DNA from 3 places in the Variovorax sp. genome. Region 2 is predicted to be linked to each of the others. Evidence: predicted binding sites of a transcription regulator. Region 2 holds the regulator's gene; each other region holds the start of a gene.
What was found. Region 2 encodes sigma-54, which starts transcription at its own class of promoters, with help from an activator protein. Its sites were predicted from a motif close to TGGCANGNAANCTGCTTT; they were not measured.
Positions count from the first base shown of each region.

Region 1: the regulator sigma-54 is predicted to act here: its motif matches at 3,301-3,318, upstream of glnA (type I glutamate--ammonia ligase).
Region 3: the regulator sigma-54 is predicted to act here: its motif matches at 3,327-3,344, upstream of atzF (allophanate hydrolase).

Region 1 is NZ_OZ257247.1:977,860-983,391, reverse strand. Features, by position in the region: gene ntrC (nitrogen regulation protein NR(I)) at 1-56, opposite strand, end outside; gene glnL (nitrogen regulation protein NR(II)) at 84-1,163, opposite strand; gene ACQY8B_RS04825 (hypothetical protein) at 1,190-1,699, opposite strand; gene glnA (type I glutamate--ammonia ligase) at 1,840-3,255, opposite strand; gene ACQY8B_RS04815 (competence/damage-inducible protein A) at 3,402-4,202, opposite strand; gene ACQY8B_RS04810 (EI24 domain-containing protein) at 4,199-5,089, opposite strand; gene ACQY8B_RS04805 (sterol desaturase family protein) at 5,140-5,532, opposite strand, start outside.
Region 2 is NZ_OZ257247.1:4,601,651-4,607,182, forward strand. Features, by position in the region: gene ACQY8B_RS21545 (phospholipase D family protein) at 1-1,584, opposite strand, end outside; gene ACQY8B_RS21550 (RNA polymerase factor sigma-54) at 1,595-3,208, opposite strand; gene lptB (LPS export ABC transporter ATP-binding protein) at 3,229-4,023, opposite strand; gene lptA (lipopolysaccharide transport periplasmic protein LptA) at 4,020-4,730, opposite strand; gene ACQY8B_RS21565 (thiol:disulfide interchange protein DsbA/DsbL) at 4,856-5,503, opposite strand.
Region 3 is NZ_OZ257247.1:4,845,329-4,850,860, reverse strand. Features, by position in the region: gene ACQY8B_RS22685 (beta-ketoacyl-[acyl-carrier-protein] synthase family protein) at 1-735, opposite strand, end outside; gene ACQY8B_RS22680 (AmpG family muropeptide MFS transporter) at 855-2,222, opposite strand; gene ACQY8B_RS22675 (M48 family metallopeptidase) at 2,300-3,172, shown strand; gene atzF (allophanate hydrolase) at 3,373-5,106, shown strand; gene ACQY8B_RS22665 (ABC transporter substrate-binding protein) at 5,119-5,532, shown strand, end outside.

The sequences.
Region 1 (5,532 bases), 2.2 Mb from region 2:
TTCTCGAGCACGAAGCGAATCGATTGGTCGTCATCAACTATCCAGATCGGCTTCATGCATCTCCTCTGTTGCCGGTGGCTGCGCTAGGGCAGCGGTATCAATATCTTGAAATCGGTTCGGCCCGGGACGCTGTCGCACTCGATCACGCCGTGATGCTGTTGCACAAAAGTTTGCGCGAGCGTCAATCCCAGCCCGGTCCCGCCTTCCCTGCCCGATACGAGCGGATAGAAGATGCGGTCCTTGATCGTGTCCGGCACACCCGGTCCATTGTCGATTACATGCAATTCCAGTGCCAGTCGATACCACTGCTTGTTGAAGATCACCTGGCGGGCCACGCGGGTCTTGAAAGTGATCTGCGCATCGCCCGCCGCGCGGCGCTCGGCCAGGGCCTGTGCGGCGTTGTGGACGATGTTGAGCGTGGCCTGGATGAGCTGCTCGCGGTCGCCGCGGAATTCGGGAATGGAAACGTCGAAGTCGCGCTCGATGTGCAGGTCGCGCGGGAACTCCGCGAGGATGACGGAGCGCACGCGCTCGCACACTTCGTGGATGTTGACGTCGCCCACCACGTGAGGACGGCGGTGCGGCGCCAGCAGGCGGTCGACCAGCGTCTGCAGCCGGTCGGCCTCGTGGATGATGACCTGGGTGTATTCGATGAGGTCGCGCGACTCGACCTCCATCTGCAGCAGCTGCGCCGCGCCGCGAATACCGCCCAGCGGATTCTTGATCTCATGCGCGAGGTTGCGGATGAGTTCCTTGTTCGCCTGCGCCTGGTCGATGAGGCGCTCTTCGCGGTCCTGCCGCACCTGCTGCTCGAGCGGCGACATCTCGATGATGAGCTCGCCCTTCTTGTCGCCCTGCGCGAGCGTGACCTGCACGGGCATGAGCTCGTGGTTGACGCGGCGCAGGAAGGCCTCGTAGCGCAGCGTTGCAAAGTCGTTGCTGCTCGCGCCGTCGATGGCGGTGCGCAGCACCTGCGGCTCATGAAAGCACGCGCCGAACTGCGAGCCTTCCAGCGTGCGGCGCGAGGTGCCGAGTGCGTCTTCGAGGCCTGCGTTGGCAAACAGCACGGAGCCGTTGCTGTTGACCACCGCGATCAGGGTGGACAGCAGGTCGAAGGACTGGAAGCGCGGATTGGCGCCGGTCGCCTTCTTCCCGAATGCCATAGAGGTTTCTTGCTTGCGCTTGCTGGTTATTGCTGCCGGGGCGGCAGCCGGTTGATTTCGCGGCGGATGCCTGCGATGTCGCTCTCGTTGCGCGCGATCTCGGCCTTCATGTCGGCCACGCGGTCGAGGTACTTCTGGTAGTTGCGGCCTTCGCTGCCCTGTTTCTCGGGCTCGCCGTTGTTGTAGTCCTTCAGCAGCTCGGCCTGGCGGGCCTCGGCCTTCTTTAGCTCGGACTCGAGCACGGAGCGGGCCTCGCCGTCGCGGGCGCGCTGGTCGACGCCTTCGACACGCGGGCTGCCGGCCGGCGCGCGCGCCGCCGTGGAAGCGCCCGACGACGATGCCGATCCGCCCCCCGAGGCCCGGGTGCCCTGCACCACCGTGACGTTGCCGCCTTCGAGGACCTTGCAGCCCTTTTGCTGGGCCACGGTCGCGTTGTTCGTGTATTCGTTGCCGCAGCGCCAGACGCGTTCCTGCGCAACCGCCGGCAACGCGATCAGGACTGAACCGGCCAGGAAAAAGAGAGAAGCTGTCTTCATGTGTATCTATGGAGGCGCGACAAAGGCGCATTTTCATGCAATTCGACGCACCCGGAGCCCCGATGTTCCGCCCCAAGGAAAAAGGACGGCCGAGGCCGTCCTTTTGACTTACATGCCTGTGAAGGCTGCTTGCTCGTCGATCAGAGCGAGTAGTACATGTCGAACTCGACGGGGTGCGTCGCCATGCGGAAGCGCGTGACTTCCTGCATCTTCAGTTCGATGTACGCGTCGATGTACGCGTCGGTGAACACGCCGCCCTTGGTCAGGAACGCACGGTCCTTGTCCAGGTATTCCAGGGCCTGGTCGAGGCTGTGGCAGACGGTCGGGATCAGCGCGTCTTCTTCCGGCGGCAGGTGGTACAGGTCCTTGCTGGCGGCTTCGCCCGGATGGATCTTGTTTTCCACGCCGTCCAGGCCGGCCATCAGCAGCGCGGCGAAGCCCAGGTACGGGTTCATCAGCGGATCGGGGAAGCGCGCTTCGACGCGGCGGCCCTTCGGGTTGGCCACGAACGGGATGCGGATCGAGGCCGAGCGGTTCTTGGCCGAGTAGGCCAGCTTGACCGGGGCTTCGAAGCCGGGCACCAGGCGCTTGTAGCTGTTGGTGCCGGGGTTCGTGATGGCGTTCAGGGCACGGGCGTGCTTGATGATGCCGCCGATGTAGTGCAGCGCGAAGTCCGACAGGCCTGCGTAGCCATCGCCTGCGAACAGGTTCTTGCCGTCCTTCCAGACCGACTGGTGCACGTGCATGCCGGAGCCGTTGTCGCCGACGATGGGCTTGGGCATGAAGGTGGCCGTCTTGCCGTAGGCATGGGCCACGTTGTGGATCACGTACTTCTGCAGCTGGACCCAGTCGGCGCGCTGGACCAGCGTGCTGAACTTGGTGCCGAGTTCCATCTGGCCGGCGTTGGCCACTTCATGGTGATGCACTTCGACCGGGATGCCGAGCGATTCGAGCACCAGGCACATTTCCGAGCGCATGTCCTGGAAGCTGTCGACCGGGGGAACCGGGAAGTAGCCGCCCTTGACCGCGGGACGGTGGCCGGTGTTGCCGTGCTCGTATTCCTTGTCGGTGTTCCACGAGGCTTCTTCGGACTCGATCTTCACGAAGCAGCCCGACATGTCGTTCTTCCAGCGGACGCCGTCGAACACGAAGAATTCGGGTTCCGGACCGAAGAAGGCGGTGTCGCCCAGGCCCGAAGCCTTCATGTACGCCTCGGCGCGCTTGGCGAGCGAACGCGGATCGCGCTCGTAGGCCTTGCCGTCGGCGGGGTCGATCACGTCGCAGGTCAGGATCAGCGTCGTTTCTTCGAAGAAGGGATCGATGTTGGCGGTGTTGGGGTCGGGCATGAGCTGCATGTCCGAGGCTTCGATACCCTTCCAGCCGGCGATGGACGAGCCGTCGAATGCGTGGCCCGAGGTGAATTTGTCTTCATCGAAAGCCGAGACCGGCACGGTCACGTGCTGCTCTTTGCCGCGGGTGTCGGTGAAGCGGAAGTCGACGAACTTGACCTCGTTTTCCTTGACGAGCTTGAGTACATCGGCGACGGTCTTTGCCATCAGTTTCTCCTGAGTTGGATGGTGGTTAGGAATACAGGGACGAGGGATGCAGTTTCTGTGCCATTGTCACCTCACTGGCTGAGGCCTTGTTCACCAAAGCGAACCACAAATAGCCAGTAAATATCACCAAATTGGTGCAATATGAATTAGCGCACCAATTCAGGGCCTAGCTTGGCATCAAAGGTGTGCAGGCCTTCGATCAGCTGGGCGTAGGCGGCATCGAGCCGGCCAGGGTCGCCCTTCACGCCCAGCTCGATGTGCCGCCCGTATTGGGGGTGGTCGACGCTGGGCAGGCTGAACACCTTGACGCCGGCATGCGTGTCTTCGATGGCCTGCATCAGCGGGGTCAGGGTGGCCTCCATGGCACCGAAAACGATCACCGACTTCTCGGCGACCGCGTTGCGGGTGAACAGGTCGGCATAGCGGGCGTCGAGCACGGACTCGATCATCGGCCAGGCCATGACCGGGAAGCCCGGCACGAAGTGCACGTCGCCGACGCTGAAGCCGGGGATCTTGTTGTACGGGTTGAGGATGAGCGTGGCGCCCTGCGGGAACACGCCCATGTTGAGCCGATGCACGTTGTCGGAGCGGTCGGGCTCGTAGGGCACGCCCTGCTCGCGCGCGGTGTCCTGCATGCGCTCCCGGATCAGCAGCTCGGCCTCGGGGTGCAGCGCCAGCGGCACGCGCAGGGCCTTGGCGGCGCATTGGCGAGTGTGGTCGTCGGGCGTGGCGCCGATGCCGCCGGTCGAGAAGACGACGTCGCCCGAAGCGAAGGCCCGCTCGAGCGCGGCGGTGATGCGCGCGGGCTCGTCGCCCACGTATTCGGCCCAGCTGAGCTGCAGGCCGCGTGCGGCGAGCAGTTCGATGACCTTGGCCATGTGCTTGTCGGCCCGCTTGCCGGAGAGGATCTCGTCGCCGACGACGATGAGACCGAATGCGCGTGTCATGGTGAACCCCATTGAGAAAGAGCGGCCCTGTTGGCTTCCGCGACCTCGAGGGCCGGGGCGCCGCCAGCGCCCGATGCCGCCGCGGCCACCGCGCGCTGGGCACGCAGTTGCGCGAGCGCGTCGAGGCAGTAGTGCGCGAACCAGAGCGCCGAAAAGGCAAAGACCAGTGTGTAGATCCAGATGGCGATCGGCACCAGCACGAAGAAGGCGGCGGCGAACAGCAGGCCCGAGGCCCAGACGATGCTCGGCGCCGCGCCCAGGTAGCCGCACAGCACGCCCACGCACAGCAGCGGCAGCCGGTGGGTGCGCAGCAGGGTGGCGCGCTCCTCGGGGCTGGCATGCTCGGCCAGCGCGTCGAAACTCATGACGCGGTAGGTGAGCCAGCCCCAGATGAGCGGCGGCAAGATGAGCACGAGTGGTGGAATGAGCCACAGCGGCATCGAAACCACGAGGGCGACCAGCGCCAGGATGGTAACTGCGAGCGATCGGGCCACGCTGCCGAAGAAAGAGGCGCCCTTCTTCTGCTCCAGCGAGGGAAAGCGGCGCTCGCCCACCAGCCGGGTCAGCGCGGGGGCCATGAAACCGGCCACGATGAGCAGCGAAACCACCACGATCAGCGGCGTGGCGGCAAACACCACGACCAGCGGCGCCAGCATGGCCGTCACGTCGCCCGAGAAAAGCCGGCCGATCCAGGCCCAGAAGCCGGCCAGCAGCGGCCACGCATCGAGCGCGCCGCGCGTCCAGGCCACGGCGGCTTCCCAGTAGAAATAGCCGAGCCCCGCGGTGAGCACCACCATCAACGCCAGGGGCAGCAGCGACAGCACGATCACGCGCGGCAGCATGCAATAGGCGACCGCGCGCCAGAAGGAGTCGAGGAGCAGGCGCATGAGGCAGCGAGGATAACGCCTGGGACGGCGCCGTCAGGGGCCGGTGACCCTCAAGCGCGCCCGACCATTCGCTTCAGGCCGAGCCACTGCTGTGCCCAGAACCCCCGGCCGTACTCGCGCACGCGGCCGTCGGCGCCGGGCTCCACCTGGTCGCGGATGCCGGTGGGGTCGTAGCGGTTCTCGAAGTTGGCGGTGCCGAACATCATGTCCCACCAGGGCAGCAGTACGCCGAAGTTATGGCCGCCGAGCGTGCTCCTGCCGTTCGATTCGTGGCCCAGCCCGATGCTGTGGTGCAGCCGGTGGAAACGCGGGCTGATCCACAGCCGCTCGCCGATGGCGCCGAAGCTCAGCCGCAGGTTGGCGTGCTGCAGGCTCTCGCTGAGCTGGGTGAAGGCCACGAAGGCGATGAACTGCCCCGGCGCCACGCCGATGAGTTGCGCCAC
Region 2 (5,532 bases):
CGTCAGCGGCGCCAGTATCTCGAGCATCGTGCGGTCCCAGAAGCCCGAATCGGGCTCCTCGTGCAGCACGGTGATCTGGCCGGCGTCGTCGCTGACCCATTCGATGTGCCCGTCGTTGCTGCCTTCCGCAAAGCGCAGCCGGTAGGCGCCCTGCTGCTTGAGCACATCGAGCAGCTTGAGCATCTGCTGCGCCATTTCCGGGCTGTGGATGATCAGCCCGATCTCGGTGTTCTGCGACTCCGAGCGCGGGTCGAAATTCATCGAGCCCACGAACAGCGTGCGCCGGTCGATCACCGCCGACTTGGCATGCAGCCGCCCGACCGTGGTGCCGAAGAGCCCCAGCCGCACGCTGCGCCGGGTGCGCGTGGAACTCAGCTCGTACAGGTCGGCGCCGAGCTTGAGCATGTCGGGCCGGTAGCGGCGGTAGGCGGTGTGCACCAGCGGCTCGTCGGTGGCGGCCAGCGAATTGGTGACCACGCTGATCTTCACGCCGCGCCCGCGGATCTCGCGCATCACCTCGAGCCCCGTGGCGCCCGGAATCAGGTAGGGCGAGACGATGGTCACTTCGTCGCGCGCGCGGCGCATCTGCTCGACCACGTTGTAGCGCACGCTGTCGACGTCCAGCAGCGGCACGCCGCCGTACGACGCGGTCTTGCCGATGACCCGGTCGGGCGAGTCGGCATAGGCCTCGGCCAGGGTCCAGATCAGGCCCAGCCTGCCGGCGTTCAGGTCGTCGGCGATCGGGCTGTAGCCCAGCAGGTCGTTGGGCGCGGGCGGTGGTGGCGGCGGGGTGGTGCCGGCGCCGGTAGCGGCATCGAAGCGGCGCTGCAGTTCCTCGCGCGAAAGGCTGCTTGCCACCACCGACTGCACGGGGCGCACGTAGGTGCTGTTCCAGTACTGGTCGAACAGGCTGCCGAGCCGGGGGATCAGCGCGCCGGTCACGAAGGTGTCCAGGTCGAGGAAGTTCTCGCCCGCCGTGCGCGTGAAGTACTGGTTGCCGATGTTGCGCCCGCCCGCCACCGCCATCGCGCCGTCGGCGATGAACAGCTTGTTGTGCATGCGGCGGTTCACGCGGCTGAAGTCGAACAGCGACGCCGCGAAGCGCCTGAGCAGGCTGCCGCGCCCGGCCGGGAACGGGTTGAAGAGGCGCAGCTCGACATTCGGCGTGGCGGCAAAGCCGAGCAGCAGTTCGTCTTCGCCGGAGGTGTAGAGGTCGTCCATCAGCACCCGCACGCGCACGCCGCGCAAGGCGGCATCGCGCAGGGTGCGCAGCAGGTAGCGGCCGGTCTCGTCGTTCTCGATCTGGTAGTACTGCACGTCCAGCGTGCGCTGGGCGCGGCGCGCGAGCTCGATGCGGGTGTCGAAGGCAAAGTCGCCGCCGGGCATCAGGCGAAAGCCGCTCAGGTCGGGGTCGGGCTGGGCGGCCATCGCGAGCTTGCCGAGCGCGGTGTCGGCCGACACGGCCATGGCCCTGGTGGGCGGGCGCGGCGCCTCGTCGGGCAGGGTGGCGCAGCCGCTGAACAGCAGCACGGCCAGCAAAGCGATCACCCAATGGCCCCAGCGCGACATCGGGAGACGGCTCATCGAAGGCTTTCTACAGTGCCTTGCGCAGATTGGCGGGCGCGATGCGCAGCGCCTCGCGGTACTTGGCCACGGTGCGGCGCGCGCACTCGATGCCCTGCTCCTTGAGCATCTCGGAGATCTGGCTGTCCGACAGCGGCTTCTTGATGCTCTCCGAGCTCACGAACTGCTTGATCAGCGCACGCACCGCGGTGCTCGATGCATTGCCGCCGGTCTCGGTGCCCAGCGCCGAACCGAAGAAATACTTCAGCTCGACCGTGCCGAACGGGGTGGCCATGTACTTGGCGGTGGTCACGCGCGAGATGGTGGATTCGTGCAGGCCCAGCTCGTCGGCAATTTCGCGCAGCACCAGCGGGCGCATGGCCAGCTCGCCGTGCACGAAGTAGCTCTTCTGGCGCTCGACGATGGCGTTGCTCACGCGCAGGATGGTGTCGAAGCGCTGCTGGATGTTCTTGATGAACCAGCGCGCCTCCTGCAGCCGCTGCGACAGTGCCTGGCTGCCTTCGCCCTTGTGCGACTTGAGCGCGCCGGCATAGATGTCGTGCACGCGCAGGCGCGGCATGACCTCGGGATTCAGCATGACGCGGAACTTGACGTTGGTGCCCCGGCCGGTCTTGGTGACGATCACGTCGGGAATGACGATGTTGCGCTCGACATCGACGAAACGGCGCCCCGGCTTGGGCTCCAGCCGCGCGATGACCTGCAGCGCCGAGCGCACCAGCTCTTCGCTGCTGCGGGTGAGCGTGGCCAGGCGCTTGAAATCGCGCCGCGCGAGCAGCTCCATCGGCTGCTTGCAGATGGTGATGGCGGTCTTGTAGACCTGTGCCTGCTCTTCGTCTTCGTCGTCCTCGGCGGCCAGCGCGCGCAGCTGGATGCTCAGGCATTCGCCCAGGTCGCGCGCGCCCACGCCCACCGGCTCCAGGCTCTGCAGCAGGCCGAGTGCCACCTGGAAGTGGTGCACCAGGTCGTCGAACTGGTCGTTGTCGTCGCCGGCCAGGCCCGAGGCCAGCGCCGGCAGGGAGTCTTCGAGATAGCCGTCGTCGTTGAGCGACTCGATCAGGAAGCGCAGCGCGGCGCTGTCGTTCTCGCTCAGGCGCAGGCTCAGTGCCTGGCGGTGCAGGAACGACTGCAGCGATTCCTGGCTGCGCGCAAGCTCGGTGGCGTCTGCGCGCTCGTCGTCGCCCAGGTTGTTCTGGCGCGCGGGGGCGTCGCTGCCCCACTCGCTGTCGTCGGGCGCCATGTCGACGGTGCCGTCGCCTTCCCAGTCGGGCTCGCGCTCGGCGATCTCGGCGGCGGGGCCGTCGGAATCGGCCGTGGTGGTGGTGCTGGTCTCGGTCGAGGCGGCGGAAGTGCTGGCCGGCGGCGGGGTGAACTCGCTCTCGCCGTCGCCGCCCTCGCCACTTTCGCCGCCGTCATCGCGCGCGACGGGGGCGTCGGCCGTGTCGAGCCCGAATTCCTCGCGCGCCGCTTCTTCCGCGGTGCGCTCGAGGAAGGGGTTCTCGTCGAGCATCTGCTCCACTTCCTGGCTCAGTTCGAGCGTGGAAAGTTGGAGCAGCCTGATCGACTGCTGCAGCTGTGGCGTGAGTGCCAGATGCTGCGAGACGCGAAGGGACAGCCCTTGCTTCATGTGGAGAACCCGACCCTTCCTTACATGCGGAAGTGTTCGCCCAGGTACACCCTGCGTACCTCGGCGTTGTCGACGATCTCCGAGGGCGTACCTTGTGCCAGCACATGCCCGTCGCTGATGATGAACGCGTGATCGCAGATGCCCAGCGTTTCGCGCACGTTGTGGTCGGTGATGAGCACGCCGATGCCGCGCTCCTTCAGGAAGCTGATGATCCGCTGGATTTCGATCACGGCGATCGGGTCGATGCCGGCAAAGGGCTCGTCCAGCAGGATGAAGCGCGGCTGGGTGGCCAGGGCGCGTGCGATCTCGACGCGGCGGCGCTCGCCGCCCGACAGCGCCAGCGCCGGCGAGTCGCGCAGGTGGTCGACGCGCAGGTCGGCCAGCAGTTCGGACAGGCGCTCTTCCATGTGCTGCCTGGACAGCGGCACGAGCTTGCCGCTCGCGTCGGGCTCATGCTGCAGTTCGAGCACGGCGCGCACGTTTTCCTCCACGGTGAGCTTGCGGAAGATCGAGGCTTCCTGCGGCAGGTAGCTCAGGCCCATGCGCGCGCGGCGGTGGATGGGCATGTGGGCGATGGGCTCGCCGTCGATGGTGATGTCGCCCGCATCGGCGCGCACCAGCCCGACGATCATGTAGAACGAGGTGGTCTTGCCGGCGCCGTTGGGGCCGAGCAGCCCGACGACTTCACCCTTCTGCACGTCGAGCGAGACGTCCTTCACGACCGTGCGGCTGCCATAGCTCTTCTTCAGGCCGCGCGCCACCAGGCGGCTGCCCGGTGCGCCGTTGGCTTCCTGGGTTCCAGCGGTTTCGATCACTTGCGGGTTTCTCCATCGCCACCGAGCGTGGTGGTCGAGCGCAGGCCCGTGCCGGGTGCCGGCGTGGACGCTGCCGGCGCGGCGGGCTTGGCTCCGGCCGGAGCGCCGGGCGCGGGCGCCGTGGCGGCCTTGGGTGTCAGGATGGTCTTGACGCGGCCGCTCGGGGACGATGCGTTGACCGCGGTGTTCGGCGGCACGGTGGAACCGTTGACCGTGTAGGTGTCGTTGCTCTGGTCGTAGACGATCAGGGCGCCGGTGCTCACGTCGTTCGGCGTCGAACCGAGCAGGCGGCGCATTTCTGCGTTGCGGATGAACTTGACGTTGTCGGCGCGGCTGTCGTACTCGATGACTTCGGATTCGCCCTCGATCCACTCGTCAGGTGCGTTGCGCTTCTGCTTGTAGTAGGCCCGCTTGCCGGGTGCCGCCGTGACCACGCCGTACTGGTAGCCCTCGGCGTCCTGGCGGACATCGAGCCGCGCGCCGCGGATGATGATCGTGCCTTTTGTTACCAGCACGTTGCCCGTGAACACGCTGGTCTGCTTGAGGTCGTCGTAGCGCATGGCATCCGACTCGATGTTCATCGGCTTGCTGCGGTCGGCGGTCTCGGCCAGGGCGCCCGAGGCAAGGCCGGCCAGCAGCAACGCGGCGGCAGCCAGGCGGCCGACGCGACGCAGGAAGGGAGTGGTGGAGTAAGAATGCAATGTCATAGAGGCACGAAACTTGCTCGGCATTGTATGCGGCTGATTGCGTCAACCCGCACGCACAGATGAAAAAGCCCGCCGAAGCGGGCCGGTGAGGGGCGCAGCGGCACGAAGTGCGCGGAGCCTGGGCGTCAGCCCTTTTTAGCTTCGCCGACCAGGTAGTTCACGACCTGCAGCACCTTGGTCATGCTGCCAGCGGTTTCGCCGTCCACGTACCAGCGGCCGGCGACAGCCATGGCCGGCACGCCCGCCACCTTGTAGGCATCGGTCATCTGCGAAGCCCGCTTGGCCTTGCTGGCCACGCCGAACGAGGTGAAGAGTTCCTTGAACTTGGCGCCGTCGAGGCCGTTGGCGGTGGCCCAGGCAATGATGTTGGCGTCGCCGTTCACGTTCTGGCGCTGCGCGTGGATCGCATTGAATACCTTCGGCTGGTATTCGTCGACCTTGCCCATGGCTTCGAGCGTGTAGTACAGGCGCTGCTTGGCTTCGACGTCGTTGCCCACGAAAGGCACCGGGATGCGGCGGAAGGCCACTTCCTTGGGGGCCGACTTGACCCAGGCTTCGAGCGACGGTTCGAAGTCGTTGCAATGGGGGCAGTTGTACGAGAAGAACTCGACCACTTCGACCTTGCCGGCCGGCGCGTCGACGGGCACGCGCTTGTCGAGCACCAGGTACTCGGTGCCTGCCTTGGGCGCACGCGCCTGGGCATGGGCCGGGTTGGCGGCCAGGGACAGCAGCCCGAGCGAAGTGGCGGCCAGCGAAAAGTCACGACGTTTCATTGAAAGGATTCTCCAGTTGGTACGGCAGA
Region 3 (5,532 bases), 240 kb from region 2:
GGACGCATCGGTGCCGGTCTGCACGCGTTCCACCAGCGCGAAGCCCGCGGCCTCGCCCAGGCTGATGCCCTTGCGGCCTGCGTCGAAGGGCCGGCACGGTTCGCTCGACACCAGTTCGAGCGAGTTGAAGCCGAACAGCACGCTGCCGCACAGCGTGTCCGCGCCGCCGACCACGGCCGCGTCGGCCAGGCCCAGGCGGATCATCCGCTCGGCCGAGGCGAACACCTTGGCGCTCGAGGAACAGGCCGTGGAAATGGTCTCGCTCGGGCCGCTGATGCCCAGCACCTGCTGCGTGAACATGGCCAGCGAATGCGGCGTGTGCACGTTGCCGCGGCGCTGGTCGAGCGGGAACATGCCGTCGGCGTCGAGCCGGGTGTAAGCCAGCTCGGTCTCGCCGATGCTCGCGGTCGAGGTGCCCAGGATCAGCGCGATGCGCGATGCACCGTACTTCTCGCGCGCAGCCGCCACCGCCTCGATGAAGCCGTCGGCATGCAGCCCCAGCCAAGCGAGCCGGTTGTTGCGGCAGTCCCATTGGGCGAGCGATTCGGGCAGGCGGATTTCTTCCACGCCGTCGACACGGCCGATCCACGTGGGCAGCGGGTCGTCGCCGAAGTCGTTGGCGCGCAGGCCGCTGCGCGACTGCGCCAGCGCGTCAGCGAGCGCTTCCTTGCCGACGCCGACGGCCGAGGTCGCCGTGAAGGCGCTGATTTGTAGAGGGGGGATTCGGGACGGCACGATCTTTTGCGGGCTCGCTGACAACTGGAAACAATTATGGAAGAGCGAATGTAAACGTGGAACAGCCTAACAGTTGCCTGCGCCGCGCCGCGTCGGCGGATTCCTATAAGGCCCGTGCCCTATTGACGCTCCGCCGGGCTTGTGATGATCGTGAGCCGCGAGGCCAGCGCCACCAGCACCAGCACCGGCACGCCCAGCAGCGCGGTGGCGACGAAGAAGTTGCTGTAGCCGTAGGCGTCGACGAAGACGCCCGAATAGCCGGCGATGAACTTCGGCAGCAGCAGCATCAGCGAGCTGAACAGCGCGTACTGCGTGGCCGAGTAGCTGATGTTGGTGAGGCTCGAAAGGTAGGCGATGAAGGCCGCCGAGGCGATGCCGCCGGCCAGGTTGTCGGCCGAGACCACCGCGATCAGCGCCGTGGTGTCGTGCCCGCGCGTCGCCAGCCAGGCATAGAGCAGGTTGCTCGCCGCGCTGAGCACCGCGCCCATCATCAGCACCCGCATCACGCCCAGGCGCATCGACAGCACGCCGCCCACGAAGGCGCCCACCAGCGTCATGATCACGCCGTAGATCTTGCTGACCGTGGCCACTTCGTCCTTGGTGAAGCCCATGTCCACGTAGAAAGGGTTGGCCATGATGCCCATCACCACGTCGCTGATGCGGTAGACGGCGATCAGCGAGAGGATCAGCACCGCGTGCCATTTGTAGCGGCCGATGAAGTCGGCAAAGGGCTCGATCAGCGCGCTGCGCAGCCACTCGGCCGCGTTGCGGGCCTTGGGCAGCAGGCGCGGCACCGGCTCGGGGGACAGCAGCACCGTGAACACGCCCACCGCCATCGAAGCCGCCATCACCAGGTAAGCGGTCTTCCAGGCGCCGTCCTGGTAGGCGGCTGCGCCGGTGGCCGCCACGGCGGGCGCCACCTCGGCCCAGGCCGCGACCCACAGCACGCCGGCGCCGGCCCAGATCATCGCGAGGCGGTAGCCCGTCTGGTAGGCGGCCGCCATTGCGGCCTGCTTGCGCGGCTCGGCCGATTCGATGCGGAAGGCGTCGAGTGCGATGTCCTGCGTGGCCGAGCCGAAGGCCACCAGCAGCGCGCACCAGATCAGCGGCGTGAGCCCCAGGCGCGGGTCGTTCATCGCCATTCCGACCAGCCCCGTGATCACCAGCCCCTGCGCCAGCAGCAGCCAGCCGCGCCGGCGCCCCAGCAGCGTGGTCAGCGGCGGCAGCGGCAGTCGGTCGACCAGCGGCGCCCAGACCCACTTGAAGCCGTAGGCCAGCCCGACCCAGCTCAGGTAGCCGATGGTGGTGCGGTCGATGCCGGCCTCGCGCAGGCGAAAGCTCAGCGTGCCCAGCACCAGCAGCAGCGGCAACCCGGCCGAGAAGCCCAGCGCCAGCATGCGCAGCGTGGCGGGCTCCAGGTAGACCTTGAGGGCGTCGCGCCAGGGCGGGGAGGGGGTGGTGGGTGTTTCGACGGGCGAGGCGGACATGTGCCCGGATTGTCCATGAGCGGCGCAGGCCCTCGGGCGGCCCCTTTGTCTTCATTTGTTCCTATGATCCGGCCCCTATGTGCATACGATGCGAGCGCTCTTCCTCCGGCACCGCCGCCGGCTCCGTCCTTCCTTCCGCGGCATCGCCCTGGAATCCCCGGCGCGCCTTCCTGCTGGCCGCGGCCGGCGCGGCATTGGGCGGCCCGGCGCTGGCGCAGGTCGACGTGGGCAATGCATCGGTGGCGCGCAACCTCGTGCCCGCCGACAAGATCGAGGCGGCCGGCGTTCAGCAATACGGCCAGCTGCTCGAGCAGGCCCGCGCCAAGGGCGCGCTCGCCGGCGACAACAACCCGCAGTTGCAGCGCCTGCGCGCCACCGCGAACCGCCTCATTCCGTTTGCCACGCCGTGGAATTCACGCGCCCGCAGCTGGAAGTGGGAGGTCAACCTGATCGGCAGCAAGCAGATCAACGCCTTCTGCATGCCCGGCGGCAAGATCGCCTTCTTCACCGGCATCCTCGACCAGCTCAAGCTCACCGACGACGAGGTCGCGATGGTCATGGGCCACGAAATGGCCCACGCGCTGCGCGAACACGCGCGCGCCCGCATGGCCAAGAGCGCGGGCACCGGCGCGGTGCTTTCCCTCGGTGCGCAGATGCTCGGCTGGGGCCAGGTGGGCGACCTGGCGGCGCGCGCGGGCACGCAGCTCATCACCCTCAAGTTCAGCCGCAGCGACGAGACCGAGGCCGACCTCGTGGGGCTGGAACTCGCGGCGCGCGCAGGCTATGACCCGAAGGCGTCGGTGTCGCTGTGGCAGAAGATGGCCGCGGCGTCCAAGAACCAGGGCAGCCTGAGCTTCCTTTCGACGCACCCGAGCGGGCCGGATCGCATCACGAAGCTCGAGGCGAACCTGCCGAAGGTCGAGAAGCTCTACCGCGACGCAAGAAAATAGCTCACCCCCAGGCTTCGCGCACTTCGTGTCGCTGCGCCAACCCCCTTGCAGGGGGCAACACCTGCGGCCCGGCAAAGCCGGTTCCGCGGTGTTTCACGACATGACACCCAACGGCTGATACCTATCGAGCGGGCTGCGCGACGTCGGCAGCCGCTGGCACGCCGTTTGCATCTCAACTTGTACACATGTTTGGATGCCTAATGATGGTGCATGAAGAAAACGGAAAAAGCGGATCGCCCGCTGCCGCCTGGATCGCGAAATTCGCGGCTCCCGTGGCGGACGCCGCGGCTGGCAAGGCCCTGGGCTTTGCCCTGCCGCTCGCCGGACTGAGCTTTGCGGTCAAGGACAACATCGACGTGGCTGGCGTGCCCACCACGGCCGCCTGCCCGGCGTTCGACCGCCTGCCCCAGGCCCACGCGGCCGTGGTGCAGCGCCTGCTCGAAGCCGGTGCATCGCTGGCCGGCAAGACCAATCTCGACCAGTTCGCCTGCGGCCTGAACGGCACGCGCTCGCCCTACGGCGAGGTGCCGAACGCCTTCGACGCGCGATACGTTTCGGGCGGCTCCAGCTCGGGCTCGGCCTATGTGGTGGCAACCGGCGAGGTCGATTTCGCGCTGGGCACCGACACCGCAGGCTCGGGCCGCGTGCCGGCCGGGCTCAACAACATCGTCGGCCTCAAGCCGTCGCGTGGCCTGCTGAGCACCTTCGGCGTGGTGCCCGCTGCGCAGAGCGCCGACTGCGTCTCGATCTTCGCGCGCACCGTCGCTACCGCGGTCGACGTGCTTCTCGCCGCTGTCGGCCACGACGCGCGCGATCCGTACTCCCGCGACATCCCCCTGAGCCGCAATCCGCTGCCCGCGCACTTCCGTTTCGGCGTGCCCGACAGGCTGAGCTTCTTCGGCGACACCGCCGCCGAACGGGCGTTCAACGACGCGACCGCGCGCCTGCTGGCCATGGGCGGCTCGCCCGTCACCATCGCCTATGCCCCGCTCGCCGAGGCCGCCGCGCTGCTTTATGAAAGCGCGCTGGTCGCCGAACGCTACGCCGCGGTGCGCGAGTTCTTCGATGCGCACGGCGACGAGGTGATCGAGCCCGTGCGCGGCATCCTCGCGAGCGGGCGCAACTACACCGCCGCCGACGTGTTCGAAGCCCAGACGCGGCTGCGCGCCATCGCGCAGCAGGTCGAGCCGATGTGGCGCGACATCGACGTGCTGCTCGTGCCCACCACGCCCACGCACTACACCCGCGAGCAGATGCGCGCCGACCCGGTGGCGCTCAACCGCAACCTCGGCGCGTACACCAATTTCGTCAACCTGCTCGACTACGCCGCGCTCTCCGTGCCCAGCAGCCTGCGCGCGGATGGCCTGCCCTTCGGCATCACGCTGATCGGTCCGTGCGGCAGCGACCTCGCGCTGGCCGACCTGGGCCAGCGCTACCACCACGCCACCGGGCTTGCGCTTGGCGCGACCGACGAGCCGCTGCCCGCGCCGCGCGCCATTCCGGGTCTCGCTGCGCCAGAAGCGGGCACCCTGCCCATCGCCGTGGTCGGTGCGCATCTCTCGGGCATGCCGCTCAACAGCCAGCTCACTGAACGCGGGGCGACGCTGCTGCGTGCCACGACGACCTCGCCCTCCTACCGCCTTTACGCACTGCCCGGCACCGTGCCGCCCAAGCCCGGCCTGCAGCGCGTGGTCGAAGGCGATGAAGGCGCCGCCATCGCGCTCGAAGTCTGGGCCGTGCCCCTGGCGCAGGTCGGCAGCTTTCTCGCTCTCATTCCACCGCCCCTGGGCCTGGGCAGCGTCGAGCTGGCCGACGGCAGCTGGGTGAAAGGCTTCATCTGCGAGGGCCACGCCCTGGCCGGCGCGCAGGACGTGACCCTCCATGGCGGCTGGCGCGCATACGTCGCGAGCCGCGCCACACCGAGTTCCAACTGATCAGGAGTTCCGATGAGCAACCAAGAAAAACCTCCCGCGTCGAGCAGCACCAGCAGCCGCCGCCAGCTGCTGCAGGCCGGCGCCGCCGGACTGGCCGTGCTGGCCGCGCCCGCCATCGTGCGTGCGCAGGGCGCGGCAAAGCTGCGCATCGGCTTCTGGCCCGTGGCCGCCGGCCTGCCGTTCTTCGCGGCGGTCGACAAGGGCTACTTCAAGGAAGCCGGCCTCGAGGTCGAGCCGCTCAAGTTCGCCGGCGCGCAGCAGGTGATGGAAGGCATGCTCGCCGGCCGCTGCGACGGCAGCGCCAACGGCACCGGCTCGGCCAACCTCGCCATCGGCGAGATCGCGCAGCCCGGCCTCTTCAAGATCTTCTGCACCAACCCGAGCAACGCGAAATACGTGCTCGACGAATTCATCGTCGCCAAGGAC